DNA from 2 places in the Streptomyces clavifer genome. Region 2 is predicted to be linked to the other one. Evidence: predicted binding sites of a transcription regulator. Region 2 holds the regulator's gene; the other holds the start of a gene.
The links. The regulator HspR, encoded in region 2, represses chaperone genes until heat shock. The targets are predictions, from matches to a motif close to TTGAGNNNNNNNNNCTCAA.
Positions count from the first base shown of each region.

Region 1: a site for HspR is predicted at 4,969-4,987, ahead of lon (endopeptidase La). Genes of this name have one in related genera too.

Region 1 is NZ_CP107793.1:5,037,571-5,048,204, forward strand. Features, by position in the region: gene OG927_RS22220 (multifunctional oxoglutarate decarboxylase/oxoglutarate dehydrogenase thiamine pyrophosphate-binding subunit/dihydrolipoyllysine-residue succinyltransferase subunit) at 1-938, opposite strand, end outside; gene OG927_RS22225 (HAMP domain-containing sensor histidine kinase) at 1,220-2,296, opposite strand; gene OG927_RS22230 (response regulator transcription factor) at 2,293-3,030, opposite strand; gene OG927_RS22235 (spermidine synthase family protein) at 3,263-3,943, opposite strand; gene OG927_RS22240 (nucleotidyltransferase family protein) at 4,042-4,881, opposite strand; gene lon (endopeptidase La) at 5,010-7,451, shown strand; gene OG927_RS22250 (polysaccharide deacetylase family protein) at 7,557-8,321, opposite strand; partial or broken gene OG927_RS22255 (lysozyme) at 8,461-8,631, opposite strand; gene OG927_RS22260 (MarR family winged helix-turn-helix transcriptional regulator) at 8,798-9,295, shown strand; gene OG927_RS22265 (hypothetical protein) at 9,363-10,148, opposite strand; gene OG927_RS22270 (sensor histidine kinase) at 10,516-10,634, shown strand, end outside.
Region 2 is NZ_CP107793.1:3,586,041-3,596,674, reverse strand. Features, by position in the region: gene OG927_RS15500 (Yip1 family protein) at 1-397, opposite strand, end outside; gene OG927_RS15495 ((Fe-S)-binding protein) at 736-3,003, opposite strand; gene OG927_RS15490 (sugar transferase) at 3,096-3,767, opposite strand; gene dnaK (molecular chaperone DnaK) at 4,065-5,918, shown strand; gene grpE (nucleotide exchange factor GrpE) at 5,915-6,565, shown strand; gene dnaJ (molecular chaperone DnaJ) at 6,659-7,849, shown strand; gene OG927_RS15470 (heat shock protein transcriptional repressor HspR) at 7,851-8,297, shown strand; gene OG927_RS15465 (helix-turn-helix transcriptional regulator) at 8,343-9,347, opposite strand; gene OG927_RS15460 (helix-turn-helix domain-containing protein) at 9,510-10,490, opposite strand.

The DNA.
Region 1 (10,634 bases), 1.5 Mb from region 2:
GAGAAGTCGTCCATGCCGAGCTTGCCGACGCGGGCACGTCGGACGATGTCCTCGTACGCCTGCCAGAACTCGAAGAAGTTGAGCGTCTCGGCCTTCTTGATGGCCGCGACGACCAGCTGGCGGTCGCCGTTCGGCTTCACCAGGTCGATGGCCAGGCCGAGGTTGATGTGCTCCGGCTTGACCAGGGTCGGCTTGCCGTCCTTGACCGTGAAGGAGTAGTTCATCGACGGCATGGCCTTGAGGGCCTGCACCATCGCGTACCCGATGAGGTGCGTGAAGGAGATCTTCCCGCCGCGGGCGCGCTTCAGGTGGTTGTTGATGACGATGCGGTTGTCGAAGAGCAGCTTCACCGGGACGGCACGGACGGACGTGGCCGTCGGCAGCTCCAGCGAGGCGTTCATGTTCTTCGCGACAGCGGCCGAAGGGCCGCGCAGCGTCACGTACTCCGGACCCGCCGGGGCTTCGGCCGGAGCCGGGGCCTTGGCGGCTGCCGGAGCCGGGGCCTTGGCGGCTGCCGGGGCGGCCTTGGCGGGTGCGGCCGGAGCCGCCGCCGCCTTCGCCGGAGCGGCGGGTGCGGCCTGGGCGGGAGCCGCGGCCTTCGCCGGAGCGGCAGCCGCGGGCGCCGCCGCCGGTGCCGGCGCGGTGGCCTGGGCCGGTGCGGAGTTGTTGACCGTGCTCGGAGCGGCGGCGGCCGGGGCCGGGGTCACCGCTCCCGCATCTGTGGGGACGGGCTTGTCCGCCGTGCCGGACGTACCCGGCTTGTAGTCGGCGAAGAAGTCCCACCAGGCGCGATCGACCGAATTGGGGTCCTGGAGGTACTGCTGGTAGATCTCGTCGACAAGCCACTCGTTGGGGCCGAAAGCGGCTGCGGGGTTGGACCCGGAACCAGCTTCTTGATCGGTCGAGATGCTCGAGTTACTGGGGGACTGAGACGACACGGCGTGAACCGCCCTCTTCCGCTTCACAAGGTGATGGACAGCGGAAATCAAGGCTACGCCTCCCCAGCCGTAACGTGCAGGCCGGGCCGGTCTTCGTCGTGCACATCACATCGGAAACCGGGTTTCGGCGCATGAAATGGCGGGAAACAAGCGGGGTTCCGCTGCACTTCGGGTACGCAGGGCCGGTGTTGCGGCCCACCTGGACCGTATCGCGTTCCCGGTCGCGACGTAGAATGTGACCTTCCGCACGCGCAGTGTGACGCTCCGGGGTGGACCTCGGGTCAACCCCGGAAGCCGGGAGTGCCCGGAAGAGTGACCCGGATCCGGCAGCCACGGACCGATTCGGCCACGCCGATGTGGCCGCCGTGCATGTCCACCGCCCAGCGGGCGATGGCCAGCCCCAGTCCCGTACCCCCGTCGCTCCCGGGGCCGTGCGGAGACGGGATCTGACCGCGGTTGAAGCGCTCGAAGACCCGGTGGCGCTCCGCCTCCGGGATTCCGGGACCCTCGTCGATGATCTCCAGCTCGAGCGATTCGGGCTGGGCGCCCCGTCGCGCCAGCACCGTGACGCGGCCGTGCGGGGGACTGTGTTTGACCGCGTTGTCGATGAGGTTGGCGACCACCTGGTGCAGTCGTTCCGCGTCCGCGTGCGCCGTCAGTTCGGGCGGCGACACGTCGAGGTGCAGATGGACGTCCGTACGGGAGTGGTTCCCGGAGCCGGACGAGAGCTGCCGGCGCGAGGCCGCGAGATTGGCCTCCTTGAGCACGCCGGAGAGATAGGGCCACACCTCGAAGCGCCGCGCCTTCAGCGTCACCACCCCGTTGTCCAGCCGGGAGAGGTCCAGCAGGGTCTCCACCAGCCGGCCCAGGCGTTCGGTCTGCTTCAGCGCGGTGCGCATGGTCTCGGGATCGGCGGCGGACACCCCGTCCACCACGTTCTCCAGAACGGCTCTGAGTGCGGCGATGGGCGTGCGCAACTCGTGGGAGACGTTGGCCACCAGCTCCTTGCGGTGCCGGTCCTCCGCCTCCAGGTCGTCCGCCATGCGGTTGATCGTCTGCGCGAGGTCGCCGAGCTCGTCGCGCCGGCCGGCGCCGCTCACCCGTCCGGTGTAGTCGCCGTGCGAGATGGACCGGGCCACGGCCCGCATCTCGTCCAGCGGTGCGGTCAGCCCGTGCGCCACGAACTGCGTGATCAGCAGCGTGGCGATCACGGAGAAGACCGTGATGAACCGGAATTCGGTCCTGGTCCGCAGGGCCACGATCAGCAGTCCGGTCGTGATGAACACGGAGACGACGACGAGCGTGCCCAGCTTGGCCTTGATCGAGAACGGCCGCAGTCCGGAGCCGGGCCGCGTCATGGCGCGGGGGTCTCCAGGGCGTAACCGACTCCGTGGACGGTGCGGATCCGCTCCGCGCCGATCTTCCGGCGCAGGGCCTTGATGTGGCTGTCGACCGTGCGGGTCCCGGAGGCGTCCGCCCAGTCCCAGACCTCGGCCAGCAACTGCTCCCGGGAGAGCACCGCCCGGGGCGTGTTGGCCAGGCAGACCAGCAGGTCGAACTCGGTCGGCGTCAGGTGGACGTCGTCGGCGCGCACCCGGACACGGCGCTGCGCGTGGTCGATCTCCAGCTCGCCGAGACGCAGGATGCCGCTCCGCGGGGTCACGGCGGCCAGCGCGGCCCGCTCCACCCGGCGCAGCAGGACGTGCACCCGTGCCGCCAGCTCGCGCATGGAGAACGGCTTGGTCATGTAGTCGTCGGCGCCGACCCCGAGCCCGACCAGCATGTCGGTCTCGTCGTCGCGCGCGGTGAGCATCAGCACCGGCACGGGGCGCTGGGCCTGCACGCGGCGGCAGACCTCCAGGCCGTCGAAGCCCGGAAGCATGATGTCGAGCACCATCAGGTCGGGCTGCCAGGCCTCGGCCGCGTCCACGGCCGCCGGCCCGTCCAGTGCGGTCTGCACCAGGAAGCCCTCGGCCCGCAGCCGGGCGGAGATGGCGTCGACGATCGTCGGGTCGTCCTCGACCACCAGAACCCGGCGCTGAGCCCCTGGGGTGGCCGCGACGCCGTTGTGGGTGGTGTGTGTCTGTTCCATCGCCCCGCCCCTGCCCGTTCTCGCGGGGGCCATTCCCCCGGAGGCACGGTTATCGCTTGTGGATGTCGTCGGTGATCCCTTGTGCCGGTCAGCAGCGTAGAGGCAGAAGACGGCTCCCGGCTACGCAGGGTGTTGTCCGACGTGAAGGTGTTACCCCCGCGGAGGAGGCGGATCGTCGGCCTTGTGCCACTTGGCCCGTGGCCCGCCGGGGCCGTGCATACCGGGTGGGGGTTCAACGGCCCCGCAGTGCGAGATGGACCACGTCCGGCACACCTCGGGCAACCGCTACTTCTTCGGCCCGTACCGCGCGGAATCCGGCATTCCGCAGTGCCTCGCCGAAGGCCGCGGACGGCTGCGCGGACCACACGGCGAGGACCCCGCCGGGCGTCAGCCGGGCCCGGCAGGCCGCCAGACCGGCGGGTGAGTACAGCCCTTCGTTGTCCTCGGTGACGGTCCAGTCGGGCCCGTTGTCGATGTCCAGGCACAGGGCGTCGTAACGCTCCGTGGTCGTCCGGAGGTGCTCGACGAGGTCCTCCCGCAGGATCGCGGTCCGCGGATCGGCGAGGGCCGCGGCGGAGATCCTGCCGAGCGGCCCCTCCAGGTGCCAGTCCACGACGGCCGGCTCGCGCTCGACGACGGCGATCCGTCCCCAGCGCGGGTCCGCGGCGGCGCGGACGAGTGAGAATCCGACGCCGAGACCTCCGATGAGCAGGGCGGGATCCCGTCGGCCGGCCGGCAGTGCGGCGAGCGCCGCGTCGATCAGCAGCCGCTCGGAGCGGCCGTCCGAGGTGTCCATGAGGAAGCAGCCGTTGGCGATGATCTCGAAGTCGTCGCCGCGTTCACGGAGGACGACCTCGCCGAACGGCCCCTCGCGCCGGTCGAGTACCACGGGGCGGGCTTCTGCGCTGGGCATGGGCGAGGTCTCCGGTCTCCGGGCGGCGGCGCTCCTGATCCGGCCCATCCTTCCCGCAGCCGGCCCGCCGGGACCAGTGGATTCCCGCAGACTCACCCTCAGGGGCGGGGTGCCTTCACCCCGTGGACCGCGGTGTACTCGGCCGCCAGCCAGGGCCCCAGGCTCTCGATGAGCATCGCCAGTACAGCCGGATCCGGCGAAGGGGTGCGTGCTGTCCCGGCGGCGGCCCGGACCTGCGCCGCGCGTTCCGGGTGGTCCGGACAGAACCGTGCGAACAGCTCGGCGGACCGGCGCAGATCGCTCGTCCAGCCGCCCCAGCGGGGCATGACCAGCGTGAACGCCGTCCGGACGAGACGGCGGGCGACGCCGCGGCTCAGCCGCAGGCGTGCCTCGTCCGTGACGGCCTCGGCGGCCATGGTGCGCCACCGGGGGAGCGCGAGTGCCAGGTCGCCGTTCGTCTCGCGGGCGAGCAGTGAGGTGGGCCGGTAGCGCGGCAGCTGCGCGGCGAGGTCCGGGCCGATCAGCGGGGTGCAGAGGCAGGCGACGAAGAATCCTCCGTCGTGGCGCTCCACCTCGCCGAGCAGGGCGCCGGCGGAGTCGAGGAGCAGGCCGACCCCGTCGATCACCGGGAAGGCGGCGTCCAGGGCGGCCCCCGCCTCCTCGCCCACCGTCCGTTCCGCGCCGGTGGGGGCGTCGTGCAGGGCGACGAGGAGATCGAGGTCGGAGACACCGGGAATGGCCGTGCCCCGCGGAATGCTGCCGTAGAGGTAGGCGCTGTGCAGCCGGGTCGCGCCGAACGTACCGACGATGCGGTCGCGGGCCGCCTCGACCACCGGGACGAACGGCCCGGGCACGCGGTCGAGGGCGCCTTCGCGGAGGATCGTCCCGTCCGGCGCGAGGCCCTTGTCCGTGTCTTCGCACGCAGTCGCTTCGTTCATCTGCGGATTCTCGCAGGCGCTGCCCCTCGAAGTGGGTGATCGCTCAGAGCGAACGCGACGGGGGGAACATCCGGCGGCTCCCTGGCATTGAGTCCGTATAGCTCAACTTACCTGCCGAAGGGGAGATCATGACTGCCGAGTCCCATGCGTCCGAGGCCTTCACGCCGGTCGACCTGCCCGTGCTGCCCCTCGACGACGAGGTCGTGCTGCCCGGAATGGTGGTGCCGCTCGACCTGTCGGATGCCGAGGTGCGCGCCGCCGTCGAGGCGGCACAGGCCGTCGCGCGACAGGGCGGCGGCAAGCCCGAGGTGCTGCTCGTGCCGCGCATCGACGGCAACTACACGGGGACGGGTGTCCTGGGGACCGTCGAACAGGTCGGCCGGCTCTCGGACGGGGACCCGGGCGCCCTCATCCGGGCCCGCGACCGGGTGCGCATCGGGGCCGGCACCAGTGGCCCCGGGAACGCGCTGTGGGTCGAGGGCACCAGGATCGACGTGTCCGTCCCGGACCCCCTGCCGGGCTCCGCCGCCGAGCTCGCCAAGGAGTACAAGGCGCTCGCCACCAGCTGGCTGAAGAAGCGGGGCGCCTGGCAGGTCGTGGACCGGGTGCAGCAGATCGATGACATCTCCGCGCTGGCGGACAACTCCGGATACTCGCCCTTCCTCACCACCGCGCAGAAGGTGCAGCTGCTGGAGACCGTGGACGCGGTCGCCCGTCTGAAGCTCGCCATCCAGTGGCTCGGCGAACACCTCGCGGAGCAGGACGTCGCCGAGTCCATCGCCAAGGACGTCCAGGAGGGCGTCGACAAGCAGCAGCGCGAATTCCTGCTGCGGCGCCAGCTCGACGCCGTACGCAAGGAGCTCTCCGAACTCAACGGGGAAGCCGGTTCCGGCGACGAGTCCGACGACTACCGGGCACGCGTCGAGGCCGCCGATCTTCCGGAGAGCGTCCGCGAGGCCGCCCTCAAGGAGGTCGAGAAGCTCGAGCGCGCGTCGGATCAGAGCCCCGAGGGCTCGTGGATCCGCACCTGGCTGGACACCGTCCTGGAACTGCCGTGGACCGAGCGGACCGAGGACGCGTACGACATCAGGGGCGCCCGGGAGATCCTCGACGCCGAGCACGCCGGCCTGCACGACGTGAAGGAGCGCATCACCGAGTACCTCGCGGTGCGCAAGCGGCGTGCCGACCGCGGACTGGGTGTGGTCGGAGGCCGGCGCGGCGGTGCCGTGCTGGCCCTGGTCGGGCCGCCCGGCGTGGGCAAGACCTCGCTCGGCGAGTCCGTCGCGCACGCCATGGGCCGCAAGTTCGTCCGCGTGGCGCTCGGCGGTGTCCGCGACGAGGCGGAGATCCGCGGCCACCGGCGTACGTACGTCGGCGCGCTCCCCGGACGCATCGTCCGCGCCATCAAGGAGGCCGGTTCGATGAACCCGGTGGTCCTGCTCGACGAGATCGACAAGGTCGGCTCGGACTTCCGGGGCGACCCGGCCGCCGCTCTGCTCGAAGTGCTCGACCCGGCGCAGAACCACACCTTCCGCGACCACTACCTGGAGGTGGAACTCGACCTCAGCGACGTGGTGTTCCTGGCCACCGCCAACGTCCTCGAAGCCATCCCGGAGGCACTGCTCGACCGCATGGAGCTGGTCCGGCTGGACGGCTACACCGAGGACGAGAAGGTCGTCATCGCCCGCGACCACCTGCTCCCGCGCCAGCTGGAGCGGGCCGGCCTGGAGGGCGACGAGGTCGGCCTCGACGAGTCCGCGCTGCGCAAGCTCGCCGGTGAGTACACGAGGGAGGCCGGCGTACGGAACCTGGAGCGGGCCGTCGCCCGGCTGCTCCGCAAGGTCGCGGCCCAGCACGAACTGGGCGACCGCGAGCTCCCGTTCACGGTGACCGACGAGGACCTGCGGGGCCTCATCGGGCGGCCCCACCACGTTCCCGAGTCCGCCCAGGAACCGGCCGAGCGCCGTACCGCGGTGCCCGGCGTGGCCACCGGCCTCGCGGTGACCGGGGCGGGCGGCGACGTGCTGTTCGTCGAGGCGTCGCTGGCAGACCCGGAGACCGGGGCGTCCGGACTGACCCTCACCGGCCAGCTCGGCGACGTGATGAAGGAGTCCGCGCAGATCGCGCTGAGCTTCCTGCGGTCGCACGGGGCGGAGCTGGAGCTGCCGGTCGCGGACCTGAAGGACCGCGGCGCGCACATCCACTTCCCGGCGGGCGCCGTCCCCAAGGACGGTCCGAGTGCGGGCATCACGATGACGACGGCACTGGCCTCGCTGCTCTCCGGGCGGCTCGTCCGCACGGACGTGGCGATGACGGGTGAGGTGTCGCTGACCGGACGTGTGCTGCCGATCGGCGGTCTCAAGCAGAAGCTGCTGGCCGCGCACCGGGCCGGCATCACCACCGTGGTGATCCCCAAGAGGAACGAGGCCGACCTGGACGACGTCCCGGCCGAGGTTCTCGACACCCTGGAGGTCCACCCGGTGACCGATGTCCGCCAGGTCCTCGAGATCGCCCTCGCTCCGGCCACGGCCACGGCCAGGACCGGGGACAGGATCCCGGCCGCGGCGTAGGCGCCACGCAGTGACGGGCGCGGCACCACGGACACGGCCGGTACGGACGGCCCGTCCCTCCCTCGCGGGAGGGGTGGGCCGTTCCGCGTACCCGTGCGGAGCGGGTCACGGGCGGTAGACGGTCCCCGGCTCCGGCTCGGCGGGGGCCATCAGCTGAGGCACGGTCACGAAGGTGTAGCCGCGCTCCTTGAGGGTGTCGATGATGCCCGGTACGGCGGGGACCGTGCCCTTGTAGATGTCGTGCAGCAGGATGATCCCGTCCTTGCCCGCCTGGTCCAGGATCCGCTTTCTTATCAGCGCGGAATCGTTGGTCGAGTAGTCCTTGGCGGTCGCGCTCCACAGGATCTGCGCCAGCCCGAGCTCCTTGCTGATCGTGGAGACGGTGTCGTCGGTACGGCCCTGCGGCGGGCGCATCAGCCGGGGCCTCTTCCCCGTGATCTCCTCGATGGCGAGCTGGGTCCGCTCCAGCTCGGCGCGTATCTCGTCGGGCTCCTTGTCCGTCAGGATGCCGTGTGTCCAGGTGTGGTTGGCGACCTCGTGCCCCTCGGCAGCGATCCGGCGCACCGTGTCCGGGTGCTTCAGGACATGGTTCTTGCCCAGCAGGAAGAAGGTGGCCGGCACCTTCTTCTCCTTGAGGACGTCCAGGAGGCGCGGGGTGTCCTCGGCCGGGCCGGCGTCGAAGGTCAGCGCGATGCACTTCGCCTTCCGGCAGTCGACCGGGCCGAACGATCCCTTGGCGTCGGCGGCGGCGCCGCCGCGGGCCGTCGCGGGGGCCGTGGTCTCCGTGGAGCAGCCGCTCAGCGTCAGAGTGAGCACGGTCACAAGAGCGGCGGCCAACCCCGCACCGGACGACGTCGTCTTTCCATGCACAGCAGGTCACTCCCCAGGGCCGGGCCGCACACCGGCGGTGCGGAACGGTGTGACTATACATAGCGCGTATACGCTCAGTGCATAGCGGGGTCGGGGCGGAGCTCCGCCGGGCGCGGGGCTCGCCTCCGGGGGCCGGTCGTCACAGGGGGGATAAGCCGTTCGCGAGCGCCTGCGCGCGGTCGAGGGCGTCGTTGATGTGGTTGTGGTCGCCGGCCGTCGGGCCGGACGACGTGTACTGGCACATCGCACGGCGGTCCCAGCCGGCCGGGAGTTCGCCGACCGTGCTGCTGTAGCGCGCCACCCGGAGGGGTTTTTCGACGTCCGTGCCACGGCGTCCGTGGTGTCAGCGACGCCACGCGCGTAAACCCCTGCTCCGGAAGGGGCCCGGCACCTGCCGGAGGTCTGATCCTGCGAAATACTGGCGGAGCTGCGGTGATGGCCGGAGTTGAAAGAGACTTTCATCGGCAGGAAAGCGTATGAGGAGTGCTGACGTGCACGGGAGCGGAATCGGGAGTGGGCCCGGTGCGGCGGCCGGGAGCGGTGTGGACCACGAGTTCCTCGCGCTGGAGCGGGAATTGGCGGTCTTCCTGCGCCGGGCGCGTGCCAACTCCGGTGAGATGGCGCGTGAGGTCCACCCGGACCTGGAGTCCGCGGCCTACGGCCTTCTCGTCCGGCTGGAGTCGGCCGGGCGGCAGCGTGCCACGGATCTCGCCGCCTACTTCGGTGTCGGCAAGGCGACCATGAGCCGTCAGCTGCGGGCCCTGGAGGTCCTCGGCCTGGTGGCGCGCGAGGACGATCCGGCGGACGGCCGCGCCTCACTGGTCCACCTGACCGGCGAAGGCCTCGTGCGCTTCCGCAGTGTGCGTGACGCCCGCCGCGGACGCTATGCCCGCAAACTGGCGGACTGGGACCGGGCCGAGGTCGCCGAGCTGGCGAGACTGCTGCACCACCTGAACGAACGCGCCGAGGGCTGACGGCCGGCTGCGCGGGGCGGCCGGAGGCCGGTGGCAGCGGGGCCCGACGGCCTCCGGTCGGACCGGGTCAGAGCTCGACGAGGACCGCTGTCGCGTCGTCGTGCGTCTTTCCGCGGCGCAGGTACCTGCGGTCCGTGTCGGCCCGCTCCAGCTCCCGGACGCGGTCGATCAGCCCCTGTGGCCCCGCCTTGCGCAGCAGCCCCAGGGTGGCCGTCCAGTCGCCCTCCCCGAACGTCTCCGTCCAGCGGGACGCACCGTCGGTCAGCGCCGCGAGCGCCCGGACGTCCGCACGCGGAGTTTCGCCCGTCACCGCGCGTGAGACGACCAGGGGGTCGGCGGCGGCCGTGAAGAAACCGCCCTCCTTGTTCCGCGCGCGGGCGTCCGCGACGGCCTCGGAGGCGAGGGAGCCGGGCGGAAGCCGGTCGAGACGGTCGTCGACCACCGGCAGGACCGCTCCGTCGGGGGCCTCGAGCAGCAGGACCGAGTCGGAGAGCACCAGGTGCTCGACCACCCGTTCGTCCCACCGTGCCAGGACCACTGTCGCCTGGGGCGTTCGCACGTGAGAAAGGTCACACACCGAACGGTGGGCGGCGGCGGTGCGCCCGATGGACTCCGCGAGGACCTCCGTCAGAGTCAGATCCCGTCGCGAAGCGGACAGTTCGATCAGTGATCCGCCCAGTCGCGCGGTGAACCAGGGGACCGAGTGCACACACCCGTCATCGCCTGCCGGCGGCGTGACACCGTCGAGCAGGGCGAGGACACCGCCCTGGCCGGCGGCCGGGGCCGCAGTCGATGCCCAGTCCTCGTTGGGGCGTTGAGGGGTGCCCGGCTCAGTGGCGAGTTCGATGCGCATCCGGTCAGTCTGCACGATGGCTTCACGGACCCTCCATGATCCGGCCGTTGGCTCGAACCAGCAGGTCAGCAGGGTCCACGGGTAGGGAGGGTGGGGCTCCGTGCATATGCGGGCGGGCATCTTGCCAAAGCCTGGGCCGAACTTCCACCCGGCGGTCCAGGCATGCCAGGGGGCGCCCGTGGGGAGACTTGTTCGCCAACTCCGGAGTGATGTTCACTCCTTCGAGTGGCGGAGCGGTTGATGCGCGCCCCCCTCTCAAAAGCGCTGGAATGGTCGGAAGCCATACCAGGGGGGTCGGGGGCGCCCTTTCACATGACCGTGCGTCACCTCTGCTTCATGGGTGGACGAGTCAAGATTGCGAGCACCGGTGCAGAAGAAGCGGCCTCGGAGCAAGGACAGCACGCGTGAGGAGTCCGGGGCCATGCCTCCGGCAGCGGGTGCCGGAAAGCGGACCGTACGGGTGCGCAGCCGGCTCGTCGCCGGTGT
Region 2 (10,634 bases):
GCCGCGGGCCGGCGGGCTGGGCGGGCGCCTGGCCGCCCTGGTAGGTGTTCCCGTCGCCGTACGGGTCCTCGTTGATGCTGAACGCCTGGGTGTGACCCGGGGCGTTGGCGTAGGGGTCCTGTTGCGGGGGCTGGTGGTACGGGTCGCCGAAGTACTCCGGCTCACCGTGCCCGCCCCCGTGTCCGCTTCCTCCGTGTCCCTGTCCGTTGCCGCTCTGCCCGCCGCCGTACGGGGCTCCCTGGGAGCCTCCGTACGCCGCGCCGCCGCCGCCCGTGGGCGGCCACGACTGCCGGCCGTACGGCGGCGGCGGTGCCTGCGTGCCGTACGGCTCCTGCTGCTGCGGGTGTTGCTGCCGTGTGCGGTTGTCCCGGCCGCGTCCGATCCTGAATCCAGCCACGCACCGAACGTACCTGGTCCGTGTGGGTGCGGTGTGGGGGCCGGGGGAAGACGAGGGCCTTTGCGGCCTAGCTGTGACATCCACTAGGGGAACCCCGAGGGGTCTGCAGGGGGTCCGGCCGGGGGCCTGCCGCACCCGCCACGGTCCGTCCGTGCCGCCCACCGCGGTCCGTTCGGGCCACTCCCCGCGGTCCGTCCGGACCGCCCACCGTCACCCCGCCGGGCAGCCCGCGGAAGGGCAGGCGCCCCGCCCCGGGTGCCCCGGGGGCCCCGGACGGACGGAAGCGGCCGGTCCTGCCCCCGAGGCAGGTCCGGCCGCTTCCGTGCACGAGAGCGCGGCTACTTCACTGGCTCGGGTTCGGGCTGGCCCGCCGGCTCCGCGTCGTCCGCCGGGTCGGCGGGGGTCTTCACGGACTCCAGGAGCAGCTGCGACACGTCGACCACCTGGATCGACTCCTTCGCCTGGCCGTCGTTCTTCTTGCCGTTGACCGAGTCGGTCAGCATGACGAGGCAGAACGGGCAGGCGGTGGAGACGATGTCCGGGTTGAGGGAGAGGGCTTCGTCGACGCGCTCGTTGTTGATGCGCTTGCCGATCCGCTCCTCCATCCACATCCGGGCACCGCCGGCGCCGCAGCAGAAGCCGCGCTCCTTGTGGCGGTGCATCTCCTCGTTCCGCAGGCCCGGGACCTTCGCGATGATCTCGCGCGGGGGCGTGTAGATCTTGTTGTGACGGCCCAGGTAGCAGGGGTCGTGGTACGTGATCAGACCCTCGACCGGCGTCACCGGGATCAGCTTGCCCTCGTCCACCAGGTGCTGGAGCAGTTGCGTGTGGTGGATGACCTCGTACTCGCCGCCGAGCTGCGGGTACTCGTTCGCGATGGTGTTGAAGCAGTGCGGGCAGGTCGCGACGATCTTCTTCGCCGACTTCGCCTTCTTCGTCGAGTCGTCCTCGTCGTCCTCGCCGAAAGCCATGTTCAGCATCGCGACGTTCTCCTGGCCGAGCTGCTGGAACAGCGGCTCGTTGCCGAGGCGGCGGGCCGAGTCACCGGTGCACTTCTCGTCGCCGCCCATGATCGCGAACTTGACGCCCGCGATGTGGAGGAGCTCCGCGAAGGCCTTCGTCGTCTTCTTGGCGCGGTCCTCGAGGGCGCCCGCACAGCCGACCCAGTACAGGTAGTCGATCTCGCTGAGGTCCTCGACGTCCTTGCCGACGATCGGGACCTCGAAGTCGACCTCCTTGGTCCACTCGACGCGCTGCTTCTTGGCCAGCCCCCAGGGGTTGCCCTTCTTCTCCAGGTTCTTGAGCATCGTGCCCGCCTCGGACGGGAACGCGGACTCGATCATCACCTGGTAGCGGCGCATGTCGACGATGTGGTCGATGTGCTCGATGTCGACCGGGCACTGCTCCACGCACGCACCGCAGGTGGTGCAGGACCACAGCACGTCCGGGTCGATGACGCCGTTCTCCTCGGCGGTGCCGATGAGGGGGCGTTCGGCCTCCGCGAGGGCGGCGGCGGGGACGTCCTTGAGCTGTTCCTCGCTCGCCTGCTCGTTACCCTCCATGTCCTTGCCGCCGCCGGCCAGCAGGTACGGGGCCTTGGCGTGCGCGTGCTCGCGCAGGGACATGATCAGGAGCTTCGGGGAGAGCGGCTTGCCCGTGTTCCAGGCGGGGCACTGCGACTGGCAGCGACCGCACTCGGTGCACGTGGAGAAGTCGAGGATGCCCTTCCAGGAGAACTGCTCGACCTGGGACACACCGAAGGTGTCGTCCTCGCCCGGGTCCTCGAAGTCGATCTCCTTGCCGCCCGACGTCATGGGCTGGAGCGCGCCGAGCGCGACCTCTCCGTCGGCGTTCCGCTTGAACCAGATGTTCGGGAAGCCGAGGAAGCGGTGCCAGGCGACACCCATGTTGGTGTTGAGCGAGACCGTGATCATCCAGATCAGCGAGGTGCCGATCTTGATCATGGCGGTGAAGTAGATGAGGTTCTGGAGCGTGCCGACCGCGAGCCCCTTGAAGGCGAGCACCAGGGGATACGAGACGAAGTACGAGGCCTCGTAGCCGTCGACGTGGTGGATCGCGCCCTCGAGACCGCGCAGGGTCAGGATGGCCAGGCCGATGATCAGGATGATGTACTCGACGAAGTACGCCTGCCAGGCGATCGAGCCGGTGAAGCGCGACTTGCGGCCGGCCCGCGAGGGCAGGTTCAGCAGCCGGATGGCCATCAGCGTGACGATACCGAGCACGGTCATGATGCCGATGAACTCGATGTACATCTCGAACGGCAGCCAGCCGCCGACGATCGGCAGCACCCAGTCGGCCTGGAAGAGCTGCCCGTACGCCTGGAGCAGGGTCGGTGGCAGCGTCAGGAAGCCGATGGCGACGAACCAGTGGGCGAAGCCGACGATGCCCCACCGGTTCATCCGGGTGTGGCCGAGGAACTCCTTGGCCAGGGTGATCGTGCGCTGCTTGGGGTTGTCGGTGCGGCTGCCTGCCGGGACCGGCTGTCCGATGCGGACGAACCGGTAGATCTGCGCGACGGCTCGGGCGATGAGCGCAACGCCGACGACGGTCAGCACCAGCGACACGATGATCGCGGCGAGTTGCATTTGGGGGCTCCTCGGGCCTGCGAGGGTGGGATCCAGCACGTACAAGCGATTACTAAGCAGTAACTTAATCAGTCTGTGCTGACACTATCCACTTATTCCGCCACGCTGTAGCCGGGCAGGCGGTGATCTGTGTCGCTCAGGTGAGCCTTTCCCGGGTGGGCCACTCCACGCAGTGCCGCACGCATCGGAATGTGTACGGACTGCGCCAGGATCACCAGGTCGAGGCCTGTCCCATGATGCTCCGCGTAGTGCGCGTCGAGCAGGGCGGGTTCGTCCCACGGCATTCCGGAGCGGGCGCGCACCTGGGCCAGGCCGGTCAGGCCCGGGCGGACCTCCCGCCGCCAGCGGCCGGCGGCGGGACCGCAGACCTCCGGATCGTCGGGCGCCCGCGGGGCCGGGCCGACGAGCGAGAGCTCCCCCCGTACGACGTGGGGCAGCCGGGACAGCAGGTCGAGCCGGAGCCTCCGGGTCCGTAGTGAGCGCAGCTCGAAGGTGCGGCCGCCGAGGCCCGTGCGGATCTCGCGGCTCAGTACGCCTCCGGGTCGCAGGCCCGCCCTGAGTGTGAGGGCGAGCGCGCCGAGGGCGAGCGCGGGGGCGGCCAGGACCAGCAGGACGGAGCCGAGTGCCAGGTCCAGACTCCGTTTGACCGTCGTGGCGGCCAGGCGGGTCATGACCAGTTCGGCGGCGCGTGAGGCCGCCTGCGCGGCGAGCGTCGCGGCGGGGTGCGTGGTCCTGTGTACCGCGGTCTGCTTCGCGTGCTGCATCGCACCTGCCCGGGATCCATGACGTGCCGTTATGACCGTCTCGCTGCATTTTGTGACAGAACGATCCCACGATGCGATGGTGGGTCGGGGGTGTGTGGCGCGACGGGAGTGCGGGGTGTCGCGGGTGCGGCGTCCGGTCGAGTCGGCCACAGCAGCGTATGAGCAAGATAAAAGACCAGCTCAGGATGGGTGTGAGCACCTTAGTTGAGTCGATGTGGCTCAGGTCCTTTGACTCCGGGGCTGGTGTCATGCATCCTTGAGTCAGATCCACTCAAGTAGTCAGTTGGAGGAATCGAAATGGCACGTGCGGTCGGCATCGACCTGGGCACGACTAACTCCGTCGTCAGCGTTCTCGAAGGCGGCGAGCCCACCGTCATCACCAACGCCGAAGGCGCCAGGACCACGCCGTCCGTCGTCGCCTTCGCCAAGAACGGCGAGGTGCTCGTCGGCGAGGTCGCCAAGCGCCAGGCAGTGACGAACGTCGACAGGACGATCCGTTCGGTCAAGCGCCACATGGGCACTGACTGGAAGATCGAGCTCGACGGCAAGAACTTCAACCCGCAGCAGATGAGCGCCTTCATCCTGCAGAAGCTGAAGCGCGACGCCGAGGCGTACCTGGGCGAGAAGGTCGCCGACGCGGTCATCACCGTCCCGGCGTACTTCAACGACTCCGAGCGCCAGGCGACGAAGGAGGCCGGTGAGATCGCGGGCCTCAACGTCCTGCGCATCGTCAACGAGCCGACGGCCGCCGCGCTGGCGTACGGGCTCGACAAGGACGACCAGACGATCCTCGTCTTCGACCTCGGTGGCGGCACCTTCGACGTGTCCCTCCTGGAGATCGGTGACGGCGTCGTCGAGGTGAAGGCCACCAACGGTGACAACCACCTCGGTGGTGACGACTGGGACCAGCGCGTCGTCGACCACCTGGTGAAGCAGTTCGCCAACGGGCACGGCGTGGACCTGTCCAAGGACAAGATGGCTCTCCAGCGTCTCCGCGAGGCCGCGGAGAAGGCGAAGATCGAGCTCTCGTCCTCGACCGAGACCACGATCAACCTCCCGTACATCACGGCGTCGGCCGAGGGCCCGCTGCACCTGGACGAGAAGCTCACGCGCTCGCAGTTCCAGCAGCTGACCGCCGATCTGCTGGAGCGCTGCAAGACGCCGTTCCACAACGTCGTCAAGGACGCGGGCATCCAGCTCTCCGAGATCGACCACGTCGTCCTCGTCGGTGGCTCGACCCGTATGCCGGCCGTCGCCGAGCTCGTCAAGGAGCTCACGGGCGGCCAGGACGCCAACAAGGGTGTGAACCCGGACGAGGTCGTCGCCATCGGCGCCTCGCTCCAGGCCGGTGTCCTCAAGGGCGAGGTCAAGGACGTCCTGCTCCTCGACGTGACCCCGCTGTCCCTCGGTATCGAGACCAAGGGAGGGATCATGACCAAGCTCATCGAGCGCAACACCACGATCCCGACCAAGCGCTCCGAGATCTTCACGACGGCCGAGGACAACCAGCCGTCCGTGCAGATCCAGGTCTACCAGGGCGAGCGCGAGATCGCGGCGTACAACAAGAAGCTCGGGATGTTCGAGCTCACCGGCCTGCCGCCGGCCCCGCGCGGTGTGCCGCAGATCGAGGTCGCGTTCGACATCGACGCCAACGGCATCATGCACGTCGCTGCCAAGGACCTCGGCACCGGCAAGGAGCAGAAGATGACCGTCACCGGTGGCTCCTCGCTGCCGAAGGACGAGGTCAACCGGATGCGTGAAGAGGCCGAGCAGTACGCGGACGAGGACCACCGCCGCCGCGAGGCCGCCGAGTCGCGCAACCAGGGCGAGCAGCTCGTCTACCAGACGGAGAAGTTCCTCAAGGACAACGAGGACAAGGTTCCCGGCGACGTGAAGACGGAGGTGGAGACCGCGCTCACCGAGCTGAAGGAGAAGCTCAAGGGCGAGGACACCGCCGAGATCCGTACCGCCACCGAGAAGGTCGCGGCCGTCTCCCAGAAGCTGGGCCAGGCGATGTACGCCAACACCCAGGCCGACGGTGCGACGCCGGGTGCGGACGCCCAGGGCGGCGCCGGCGCGAAGGCCGACGACGACGTCGTCGACGCCGAGATCGTCGACGACGAGAAGGACACCAAGGGCGGTGCGGCGTGACCGAGGAGACTCCGGGCTTCGACGAGAAGCCTGACGTCCCCTCCGGCGCCAGTTCCGACGAAGTCGAGCCGAAGGCCGCCACCCCCTCCGAGGAGGAGGCGGCGGCCCCGGCCGGGGACGTACAGCAGACAGCGGCTCTGACAGCTCAGCTGGACCAGGTCCGTACCGCGCTCAGCGAGCGCACGGCGGACCTCCAGCGGCTCCAGGCCGAATACCAGAACTACCGCCGCCGCGTGGAGCGGGACAGGGTCACGGTCAAGGAGCTCGCCGTCGCGGGCCTCATGTCCGACCTCCTGCCCGTGCTCGACGACATCGGCCGCGCGCGGGAGCACAACGAGCTCGTCGGCGGCTTCAAGTCGGTCGGCGAATCGCTGGAGACGGTGGCCGCAAAGCTGGGCCTCCAGCAGTTCGGCAAGGAGGGCGAGCCCTTCGACCCGACGATCCACGAGGCCCTGATGCACTCGTACGCGCCGGACGTCACCGAGACGACCTGCGTGGCGATTCTGCAGCCGGGGTACCGCATCGGGGAGCGCACCATCCGCCCCGCGCGGGTGGCCGTGGCGGAACCGCAGCCGGGTGCCACGCCCGCGGCCGCGAAGGAAGAGCAGACAGACGACGAGGAGAGCGGTGGCACCGAAGAGGTCTGACGTCCAGTCCGACCACTGCGGTGAACACCGACGGGGCGTGCGGCCGGCCACGGGGCCGGCCGCACGGCCGATCGTCCGGAAGGAGGGACGTCGATGAGTACGAAGGACTTCGTCGAGAAGGACTACTACAAGGTTCTCGGCGTCCCCAAGGACGCCACCGACGCCGAGGTCAAGAAGGCGTACCGGAAGCTCGCACGCGAGTTCCACCCGGACGCCAACAAGGGTGACGCGAAGGCGGAGGAGCGCTTCAAGGAGATCTCCGAGGCGAACGACATCCTCGGTGACCCCAAGAAGCGCAAGGAGTACGACGAGGCGCGCGCGCTCTTCGGCAACGGAGGCTTCCGGGCGGGTCCCGGCGGCGCGGGCGGCAACTTCAACTTCGACCTGGGCGACCTCTTCGGCGGTGCCCCGGGTGGTGGCCAGGGCGGCGGAGCCGGCGGCTTCGGCGCCGGTGGCGGCGGCCTGGGAGACGTCTTCGGGGGACTGTTCAACCGGGGCGGCACGGGCACCCGTGTCCAGCCGCGCCGCGGCCAGGACATCGAGTCCGAGGTGACGCTCAGCTTCACCGAGGCCGTCGACGGGGCCACCGTCCCGCTGCGGATGTCCAGCCAGGCCCCCTGCAAGGCCTGTTCGGGCACCGGCGACAAGAACGGCACCCCGAGGGTCTGCCCGACCTGTGTCGGCACCGGTCAGGTGTCGCGCGGCAGCGGTGGCGGATTCTCGCTCACGGACCCCTGCGTGGACTGCAAGGGCCGGGGCCTGATCGCCCAGGACCCCTGCGAGGTCTGCAAGGGCAGCGGCCGGGCGAAGTCGGCGCACACCATGCAGGTCCGGATTCCGGCCGGGGTGCTGGACGGCCAGCGGATCCGGCTGCGTGGCAAGGGCAGCCCGGGCGAGCGGGGCGGACCGGCCGGCGATCTCTACGTCGTCGTCCACGTCGACGCGCACCCGGTGTTCGGCCGCAAGGGGGACAACCTCACGGTCACCGTGCCCGTCACCTTCACGGAGGCGGCGCTCGGCGGCGAGGTGAAGGTGCCCACGCTCGGCGGACCCCCGGTCACCCTGAAACTGCCGGCGGGCACGCCGAACGGGCGTACCATGCGGGCTCGCGGGAAGGGCGCCGTGCGCAAGGACGGCACCCGGGGCGACCTCCTCGTCACCGTCGAGGTGGCCGTACCCAAGGATCTCGGCGCGGACGCTCAGGAAGCGCTGGAGGCCTACCGGAAGGCGACCGCGGGGGAGGACCCGCGGGCGGAGCTGTTCCAGGCTGCGAAGGGAGCTTGAGATGGACGGCCGTCGACGCAATCCGTACCAGCTGACCGATGAATCACCGGTGTACGTGATCTCGATCGCGGCCCAGCTCTCGGGCCTGCACCCGCAGACACTGCGCCAGTACGACCGCCTCGGGCTGGTCTCGCCCGACCGCACGGCCGGGCGGGGCAGGCGCTACTCGGCCCGCGACATCGAACTGCTCCGCACGGTGCAGCAGTTGTCGCAGGACGAGGGCATCAACCTGGCGGGCATCAAGCGCATCATCGAGCTCGAGAACCAGGTCGCCGCGCTCCAGCAGCGCGTCGCCGAGCTCTCGGCGGCGGTGGACGGCGCGGCCGTGGCCATGCAGCAGCGCGAGGCCCAGGTGCACGCCTCCTACCGGCGTGACCTGGTGCCGTACCAGGACGTGCAGCAGACCAGCGCGCTGGTCGTCTGGCGCCCGAAGAGGCCGACGGACTGAGCCGGCCGGACTGAGTCGGCCGGACAGGGCCCGCCCCGGAGTGCGTCACTCCGGGGCGGGCCCTGTCCGTGTGCTCGCGGCGGTGTCCACGATGCCGGACTGCACGATCAGGGCACCGAGGTGGGTGCGGCTGGTGGCGCCCAGGGTCTGCATGAGCTTGGCGACGTGGGAGCGGCAGGTGCGGACGCTGATGCCGAGCTTGCGGGCCACGACGTCGTCGACGTGGCCCTGGCTGAGGAGCCGGGCGATGCTCTGCTGGACGGCGGTCACCCGGACCCCGGGGGCGGTCGTCGGGAGGTGCTGGGTGAAGGGCGTGGCCTGCGCCCAGAGGACCTCGTAGACCTGGACGAGATAGCGGACCAGCGCGGGGTGCCGGATCTGCAGTGCCGAGCTGCGGTCGGGAGTGGCGGGGATGAAGGCCACCGTGCGGTCGAAGATGAGGAGCCGCTCCACGGTCAGCTCGGTGGTCCGCACCTGGAGGGCCTCCGGGGGCACCTTGCTGAGGTAGTCCCTGACCTGGCTGCTGTAGCGCGCCGGGTGCTGGTAGATGTGACGGAGCCCGGCGCCCCGGGCGATGACCGTCACGGCGTTGTCCAGGGCCGTCCGGAGGGTGCCCTGGGGCCGGGTGCTCCCCGGCTGTGCCGTGAGGACCTCGTCCGTGGCCTGGGAGGTGGCGTCCTGGATGGCCGTCCGTATCGCCTCGGGGCCTTCCAGCATGGTGATGGCCAGATGGGGGTCACCGTTGGCTATGGCGGTCAGCGGCGCCAGTGAACGGGTCAGTTCGAGCGTCCGCTCGATGCGTTCGTCTATCTCACGTGTGAGCGGCTGCAGCAGACGGGCCAGGGCCGCGGACGGCGGTACGGGGCGCAGCCAGGCCTCGTCCCAGGGATCGGCCTGGACCAGCGCGGCGTCGGTGAGGCACGGTGCGGCGGCGAGGTCCGAACGGGCGATCCGCCCCTGGCGCAGTGCCCGTTCGTACAGCGCGAGTCCGGGAGCGCAGAGCTCTCTCGGCCCGTGGCGGTGCGGCGGTTGCGCCGTTTCTGTCCCCATCTGGGAGCCCCCCGCTCTGTGCACTGCAACAAGTTGCCGGTGGCGCGAGCCTAGTGGCCGGGTGGAGTGTGGGTGTGCCGTGCTCCGGGGGCTCTGCCCGAATGCCGGGTGGAGTCCGCCCGTCATCGGGTGGCGACGCCTCGTGCGAACGGGACACCGCCGTCAGCTTTTCCGGTCCAGGATGCCCGACTGTGAGATGAGGTAGCCGAGCTGCGCCCGACTGCCGCTTCCGAGAGCCGCGTTGAGCTTGGCGATGTGCGCACGGCACGTGCGGACGTTCATGCCGAGCCTGCGGGCTATGGAGTCGTCCACGTGTCCCTCGACCAGCAGTTGGGCGATGGAGCGCTGGACTCCGCTGATCCCTGCGGGGGTCGGGGTGTACGGGACGTCCTCCAGCAGGGGGGTGGCGCGTTGCCAGAGCTGCTCGAAGACGGCGATCAGATAGGAGACGAGGCCCGGGTGCCGGAGCTCCAGCGCGACCGTCAGGTCGTCCTGTGCGGGGATGAAGGCGACCGTGCGGTCGAAGATGAGCATGCGTTGCACGAGCTCCTCGAGGGTGCGGATCTCCACACCTTCGGCGAGCCGTTCCGCGTAGGCGAAGGTTCCGTGATGATGGCGGACCGTGTGCTGGTAGAGCGTCCGGATGCTGACGCCGCGGTTCACCACGGCCGTGCCGCGCTCCAGCCCCTTGCTGAGGATGTCCTCGCTCCGGGCGCCTCCGGGCTGCACGGTGAGCACTTCGGTGCGGCACTCCGCGGTGGCCACGTCGATGGCCGCGTTGATGCGCGTGCCGCCCTCGAGCACGGTGATGGCGTGCGTCGTCGGCGGATCCTGCGCGCTGATGTCCATGAACGGCTCGAAGGACTCGGTCAGCTGCAGGGAGTGGCGTCTGCGCTCCTGGATCTCCCTCTCGATGGGGTGCAGCCGCTGGGCGAGGGCCGCCGAGGGCGGCACGGGGCGTAGCCAGTCGGCGTCGTCCGGGTCGGGGTGGAGCAGGGCGAAGTCCATCAGGCACGGAGCGGGCTCCACCTCCGATCGCGGTATGCGACCGGACCGCAATGCACTTGCATAGAGGTGCTGTCCCGCATCGCACAGTTCGGTGATCCCGTGCCGATGTGAACCTTTTGAGTCACTTGTATCCATATCTCCACCCCCCATGTTCCTGTACGTGCAAGAACATGATGCATCGATCCAGTGGTGCTTGCGTGTCCGCGTGAGACATCGTCTTGAGTGCGGGGGAGATGAATCCATCAAGTGAGGACGAAGCCGAAATGTCTAAGCGAATGC